DNA from 2 places in the Brevibacillus sp. AG162 genome. Region 2 is predicted to be linked to the other one. Evidence: riboswitches for the same ligand, from Rfam matches in the RefSeq annotation. Region 2 holds a riboswitch; the other holds the start of a gene.
What was found. A riboswitch is a leader RNA that binds a small molecule or an ion and turns the genes downstream of it on or off. The one in region 2 is predicted to bind FMN.
Positions count from the first base shown of each region.

Region 1: another riboswitch for FMN. It lies ahead of FB479_RS22875 (ECF transporter S component); the one in region 2 lies ahead of ribD (bifunctional diaminohydroxyphosphoribosylaminopyrimidine deaminase/5-amino-6-(5-phosphoribosylamino)uracil reductase RibD).

Region 1 covers NZ_VFNO01000009.1:10,904-14,734, reverse strand. Annotated here, with positions in the region: gene FB479_RS22885 (ABC transporter permease) at 1-341, shown strand, start outside; gene FB479_RS22880 (ABC transporter permease) at 345-1,142, shown strand; FMN riboswitch at 1,453-1,607, shown strand; gene FB479_RS22875 (ECF transporter S component) at 1,842-2,453, shown strand; gene proS (proline--tRNA ligase) at 2,767-3,831, shown strand, end outside.
Region 2 covers NZ_VFNO01000007.1:231,486-235,316, forward strand. Annotated here, with positions in the region: gene FB479_RS21320 (c-type cytochrome) at 1-553, shown strand, start outside; gene FB479_RS21325 (YdbC family protein) at 669-1,211, shown strand; gene FB479_RS21330 (HAD family hydrolase) at 1,208-1,876, shown strand; FMN riboswitch at 1,944-2,092, shown strand; FMN riboswitch at 2,205-2,349, shown strand; gene ribD (bifunctional diaminohydroxyphosphoribosylaminopyrimidine deaminase/5-amino-6-(5-phosphoribosylamino)uracil reductase RibD) at 2,484-3,590, shown strand; gene FB479_RS21340 (riboflavin synthase) at 3,610-3,831, shown strand, end outside.

The sequences.
Region 1 (3,831 bases), on a different contig from region 2:
CGTTTTTGATCAATACACAAATCAATCTGGTGACAGGCTTGCTCACTTTCTTCCTGTTCCGAAACGATGGCATGATGCGAGCCAAGCGGGTCGTGGTGGATCTGTTGTCTGGTCTCGTGCTGCCGATCAGCTTTTTCCCGGGCTGGGCGCAAACGGTAATGGGTTACCTTCCATTTCAGGCGGTCAACTACTATCCGAGCCTGATCTTCACAGGTGCGATTACAACGGAACGTTCCTGGGAATTGATCGGTTTTCAGGTCATCTGGATGTTTGTCATACTGGTTCCCATCTTGGTGATGTGGCGTCTTGCCCGCAACAAGCTGGTTGTGCAAGGAGGGTAGAGCATGCAAAACATGAGACATATTTTCAGTATTTTTGCCGACTACCTGAGCCAGTACTTCAAGACGAGACTGGCCTATCGCACAGATTTTATCGGGGATTTTGTGTCCAATCTGGTTTCTGAGTTGATCAATCTCATCTTTATTATTGTCGTGTTCACGCATGTTCCGCTTATGGGGGATTGGACGCGTGATGAGATTATCTTTATCTATGGTTTCTTCTTGGTTCCATACGCGTTGTTCTCGATGTTCTTCGGGTTTTGGGACTTCAACGAACGGTATATCATCCGGGGCGAGATGGATCGCATCCTGACGAGACCGATTCACAATCTGGCGCAGGTGTGCCTCGAGTCGATTGCGCCAGACCGTATTTTTGGAGTCATAACCGGGATTATCATCATGGGGTATGCTGCCATTCAACTCGATTTGTCGTTTTACTGGTACGACGTGTTCATCTTTATCGGGCTCTCGATCAGCGGGGCATTGATTTACGGTGGCGTGTATACCGCGATTGCTGCGGTTAGCTTCTTTTCCGACTCACGTACAGGGATTGCCCCGATGATTTACAACATCCAGCAATATGGGCGCTATCCGGTAGACGTTTACAACAAGGCTATTCGCTTTGTGCTCACCTACGTGCTGCCGTTTGCCTTCGTGGGTGTTTATCCGGCGGCATACTTTTTGCGCAAGGAAGTCTGGTACACATATGCGGCAATGACACCGGTAGTGGCTGTCATTTTCTTCGGTATCGGGCTTCTCGTTTGGAACTGGGGTGTCACGAAGTATCGAGGAGCGGGTTCTTGATGATTTATAATCTGAAGTCGTTGTGGTAATATTAAAAGCATAATGTAAAAAAAACCGTCCCGGCGGCAACCGGAACGGTCGGTACAATAGGCGCTTCCCGCAAAGGGGTGCGGCTCAGATCTGGGTGTGAAATAGACCGCTGAGGTGTCAACTCAAGGGCGGTCTATTTCTTTTTGGTCAAGGTAACTACCAAGCCGATTATTGTTATACCAACTAAACAAATCGGAAAAATAAACAAAAAGTGTCGCTTTGGCAGTTTCCTCTATTGTCAAATCAAAAAACAGCAGTATAATATGCTGTATACAACTACACATTCCTTCGGGGCAGGGTGAAATTCCCGACCGGCGGTGATCATGCTTTGTGCATGTTAAGCCCGCGAGCCTCCCGAGCTGCAAGTAGCGACGGAGTGCAGGATCTGGTGTGATTCCAGAGCCGACAGTACAGTCTGGATGGGAGAAGGATGACGACAGTACGTTTATCACACGTGCTTGTTTGCCTGTGCAAACGGGATGAGAACGTAGAGGCCAGCCCTCTTGTTTCTTGTACCTTTTATTTGCGCATGGTTTTGTCATACGCTTGCAAATGCCCTGTGGAACCTATAGCCACAGGGTTTATTCTGTTTGTGTAACAAGACGTGTGAGCTTACAACGACTGTTGCCATTCCTCAAGAAGGAGTAGAAAAATGAGGAGATGGTAAACATGAAAGAAACAGCGCTGCATTCTTCGCGCACACGTGCAACCCAAAAGCTGGTGACGATCCCCATGCTGGCGGCCGTTGCATTTATTCTGCAGTATCTCGAGGTTCCTGTTCCGCTGATGCCAAGCTTTTTGAAGCTCGACTTCAGTACACTCCCGGCATTGATCGGGGGACTCATATACGGACCTGTAGCCGGCGTCATTATCGAGGTACTTAAAAATACACTGCACATGCTCTTCAAAAATACAGACGGTCTGTTGATCGGTGAGCTCGCAAACGTTGTAGCAGGATCAAGCTTTATTTTTGCGGCTGTCTACATGCAGCGTCTCGGCCAAGGCAAAAAAGGCTTCCTGACGGGTCTTGCTCTGGGAACGTTGTTGATGACGATTGTCATGGCTGTGGCAAATGCGTATGTGCTGTTGCCTGCGTACGCTGTGCTTTATCAAATGCCGATTGAACAGCTTTTGACCATGTTCAATGCGACAAGTATCTGGTCATTGGTTCTGTACGGAATCGTACCATTCAATCTCTTCAAAGGTGTTATGATTTCAGTGGTTGCGTATCCGATCTACGTGAAGCTCGGCTCCAGAATCGCTGCCCGTATCAACAATTGACAACCACGATGTGACTCGCTAATATGTTTAGTTAATAGATAGTCACAAAAGGCTATGAAAGGACCCGCAGCTATTCCCTCGTAACAGAGAGTCGGCCCTAGTCTGGAAGGCTGATACGCAAAGGATAACTGCCCCCCATCCTGAAGCCGCTGGTGAAGAGCTGAGCCGGATGCCCACCGTTATCGGGTTATCGAGAGGACTATGGCGTATGCTGTAGTCAATCAGGGTGGTACCGCGGAAGTTGATCCTCCGTCCCTTTTAGGGATGGGGGATTTTTTGCATTTTACGTAAGAATAAAAAGGAGCGTAGACGGATGAAAGAGGACAAAGCGTTTGTAAAAGAAATTACACCGCAATCGGAGGATTTTTCGCGTTGGTACATCGATGCCATTAAAAAGGCGGATTTGATGGACTACACACCGGTACGCGGCTGCATCGTGTTCAAGCCGGATGGCTTCGAGCTATGGGAGCGAATTCAAGAGGCGATGAATAAGCGCTTCAAGGAGACAGGGCATCGCAATGCCTATTTCCCGATGCTGATCCCCGAGTCCTTCTTTCAAAAAGAAAAAGAGCATATCGAGGGCTTCAATCCAGAGCTGCCTTGGGTAACAGAGGCTGGGGGCGAGCCGCTAGAGGAAAAGCTGGCGCTACGTCCAACCTCTGAGACGATCATCGGTCATATGTACAGCCAGTGGATTCAGAGCTACCGCGACCTGCCTGTATTAATCAACCAATGGGCAAACGTTTTTCGTTGGGAAAAGCGGACAATACCATTCTTGCGGACATCGGAGTTTCTCTGGCAGGAAGGCCACACGGCACATGCGACAGAGGAGGAAGCTCGTCAGGAAACGATGCAAATGCTGGAGATTTACCGAGAGGTCGTCGAGCAGGAGCTGGCGATTCCGGTTTGGAAGGGACAAAAAACACCGAGTGAACGCTTTGCTGGTGCTGTCGACACGTATTCCATTGAAGCGATGATGAAGGATGGCAAAGCAGTGCAAGCGGGCACCTCGCACTATTTGGGCGATAAATTCGCGCGCGGCTTTGAAATCAAGTTTTTGGATCGTGACAATCAGTTCAAGTACGTTCACACCACATCATGGGGAACCTCTACGCGGCTGATTGGTTCGATGATCATGGTGCATGGCGATGACCGCGGTCTCGTGTTGCCGCCTCGCATGGCTCCGACACAGGTTATTATGATCCCAGTCGGTCCGATGAAGCTGCGCGAGAAGGTGATGGAGGCGTTTGATCCACTCTTTGAGGAGATCAAGACTGCAGGCGTGCGTGTCCGTGCCGATCTTCGCGAAGAAACACCAGGCTGGAAGTTCAATGAGTGGGAAATGCGCGGAGTTCCTCTGCGTTTGGAGCTCGGCCCG
Region 2 (3,831 bases):
TGGCAAAGTGCTTACCATTGAGGATCGCATCAATGGTTGTTTTCAACGAAGTATGAACGGAAAACCATTGCCTTACAACAGCGATGAAATGAGAGCGATGGTTGCCTATCTGACGTATATCTCAACAGATGTACCAGTAGGAATTAAAGAGCGCCCGTGGATAGAGAAAAATGATATGAAGAGCGTACCTCAACCGAATGTGGCAAATGGAGAAGCCCTCTTTCAAAAATCGTGTATACAATGCCATGCAGCTGATGGTTCAGGAACAGGCCCAAACTCTGGACCAGCTCTATGGGGGGATAACTCCTTCAATATTGGTGCAGGTATGGCCCGAATTTCCAAAGCTGCTGGCTACATTCAGCGCAACATGCCTCTAGGGGAAATGGGCGGTATCAAGCAAGGGTCGCTAACGGATCAAGAAGCAGCGGACCTAGCTGCCTATATTTTGTCCAAGCCGCGTCCAGACTTTGCCAAAAAGGCACAAGACTGGCCAGCTGGTGGTGTTCCAAAGGACGTGCCGTATGAAGTAGACAGCGCCAAGAAGAAGCAATAGGAACTCAATACCTAACCCAAGAAGGGGCTGTCCCAAAAGTTATAAAATGACTGAGGGATAGTCCTCTTTTTGATAAGATGGAAGTATCTTGCATTGGGCTGTAGGGGGCTTGGAAATGCTGATCAAATGGATTACATGTAAAGTATCGGAGAGTCAAAAGCAATCGTTTTCCCACGCGCAGGAAAAATGGCGACCATTAGAAGGGATCGAAGGCTTTCTTGGACAAATAGGCGGATGGAATCAGGATCAGCCGTTGGAGGCTTGTATCCTTGCTTTTTGGGAGGACATGCATCATTATCAATCCTTCATGGAGAAGGACCACGATCCGATTTTTCATCAGTCAGGGCAGAGTCAGACGTACGAAGCCATATCAGTAAAGCTTTTCTCAAAGATCGTGGATATGGGTGAACGAAATATCCTAGGTGCTCTAGAGAACGGGGAAATTCTTGGCGTAGTCTGTGCCAAAGACGGGATGTCAGCGACTGAGGCCATGCTGGGAGGAGTCGTTGCTCAAAGCCAAAAGAACAGCATTGAGTATTTGACCGCGTCACTGTGGAAAAAGGATAGTAGCCAGATCAATGAGAAAGAGCAGACACCAGATTATTCCGTCATACTTGAACCAGCATGGCGTATTATCAAAAAAGGAGGCACAAAATGAGCAGAACCTTTCAAAAAGGCATTATTTTCGATATGGACAACACCTTGTTGCAATCCAGGATCAATTTTGCCGATATGAAGTGGGCCATTTTTCAGCTATGGGTGGACAATGGGATCGTTTCTTCTACATTTGAGTGGGAAAAGCATACCGCATCGCAGCTCATTGAGATCGGGCGAAAAACGGAGCAGATGACGAGAGATCTGGAGCAAGCAATGTGGGATGCGGTAACCGCGATCGAGAAGGAAGGGATGCATGGCGCTGTTTTGGAGCAGCACGCGGTAGAAGTGCTAGAGGAGTTGAAGAACCGCTATCAGCTGTATATCCTGACGAATAACGCTTATGCCGCCGCAGAGGAGGCTTTGAACGAGACAGGAATCGCCTCTTATTTTGATGAAATCGTCGCCCGCGAGCAGATGGCGACCTTGAAGCCATCTCCCTCCGGCATTCACTATATTCGCAGCCGCAAGCCAGATTGGCCTGTTTCGTCTTGGACGATGATCGGGGATTCGTGGATCGATGGTAAGGCAGCCTGCGACGGACAAGTTGCTTTTATTGCCTATCAAGGGAACGAGCAGGACATGGAGCAAAATGGTGTAGTGCCAAAGGCGTACATAAATGATTTGAAAGAACTCCTGACCGTTCTTGAAAAGTGCGAGCAAGGGTAAAGTGCACTTCCCCAATAAATGATTACAGACAATAACGAAAAATGTGCTATACTTTGCATAACTGAATACCAGCCTTCAGGGTAGGGTGCAATTCCCGACCGGCGGTAATGACGAACGCACGTCTGAGCCCGCGACTCGCTATCGTAAGCAGTTGATAGCGACTGACTTGGTGCAAATCCAAGGCCGACGGTACAGTCCGGATGGGAGAAGGTATTTGGAATGGCCTATTTCGCTGTTTTTTCAAAAAACGGTTGAAGTCAGGCTTCTTTCTCAACGCCCTGAGCATACTAATCACGGGTGTTTTTGTTTTTCGTAAAAACTTCATAGCGACAATCTTCAGGGCAAGGTGAAATTCCTGACCGGCGGTAATGACGTACGGACGTCTGAGCCCGCGACTCGCTGACCACGCTTGCAGCGACTGATCTGGTGAAAAACCAGAGCCGACGGTACAGTCCGGATGGAAGAAGATTTTTGTGCTTTCTTCATTTATTTTTTTCAAAAAACGGATGAGGTAAGGCTTCTTTCCCTATGCCCTGAAACGCTTTGAAGTTTCAAGGGCTTTTTGCGTTGTGGTTGGCTGGAATGATGGAACAGAAAGGAGTGCGGTATGGAACAGGACAGCAGGTACATGGATCTGGCGCTGGAGCTGGCACGATCGGTACGAGGCCAAACCAGCCCGAATCCCATGGTCGGAGCTGTGATTGTGAAGGATGGAACCATCGTGGGGATGGGAGCGCATCTGCGCGCTGGCGAACCGCATGCCGAGGTGCATGCTCTGCGGATGGCTGGGGAAAAAGCGCAAGGCGCGACGGCGTACGTGACGCTTGAGCCTTGCAGTCACTACGGGAAAACACCGCCGTGTGCAGAGGCATTGATCGCAGCTGATGTAAGTCGTGTCGTTGTAGCTACGCTCGACCCGAATCCACTAGTGGCGGGACGAGGAATCGAGATGCTGCGGGCAGCAGGGCTGGAAGTGGCGGTGGGCGTGAGAGAAGAGGAAGCGAAGGCGCTCAATGAAGTCTTTTTTCATTACATCCAAACCAGACGTCCATTTGTGACGGTAAAGACGGCCAGTACATTGGACGGGAAAATCGCTTCGTTCACCGGACACAGTCGGTGGATTACTGGAGCAGAGGCTCGGGCAGAGGTGCATGAACTGCGCAGGCAGCACGATGCAATCCTGGTTGGGGTAGGAACGATTCTCGCTGACGACCCACTGTTGACGGCGCGCAAGGAAGAGCAGCGTTTTGGAAGCCAGCCAGTTCGCGTGATTTTGGACAGCTATTTACGGACGCCGCTGGATGCCCGTGTTGTCCAGAATGCAGATGCGAAGACATGGATCTTTACGACAGGTGCCGCCCCAAGGGAAAAACAGGAGCTGCTCACGGCAAACGGAGTAAATGTCATCACAACGGCAGAGCCAATTCGCGTGGAAAAGGTACTGGATACGTTGGGAGAGCTGGGGATCACCTCGTTGCTTGTGGAAGGCGGGCAGGAAGTAAACGGCTCCTTTTTGCAGGCGAGAGCGATTCAAAAGGTCGTGAGCCATATCGCGCTAAAGCTGATCGGAGGAAGCGGCGCGCCCTCGCCATTCGGTGGTCAAGGCTTTGCGACGATGGGAGAAGCAGTACAACTGACGAATGTCACGATCACATCGATCGGGAAAGACGATGTACAGATTATCGGGTACCCACAATGGGAGGATCAGACGTAGCAAGTGAGGAGGAGAGAGCATGTTCACGGGACTGGTCGAAGAAGTGGGCGTGTTGGAATCGATTCAAGGGAACGAACAGGCGAGTCGACTGGTTATCCGCGCACAGCAGGTACTCGAAGGGGTGAAGCTCGGCGACAGTATTTCGGTCAATGGCATTTGCCTTACGGTTACTTCTTATACCAATCGTCAGTTTAGCGTCGATGTGATGCCGGAGACGATGAACAAGACGAGCTTGAGCCAA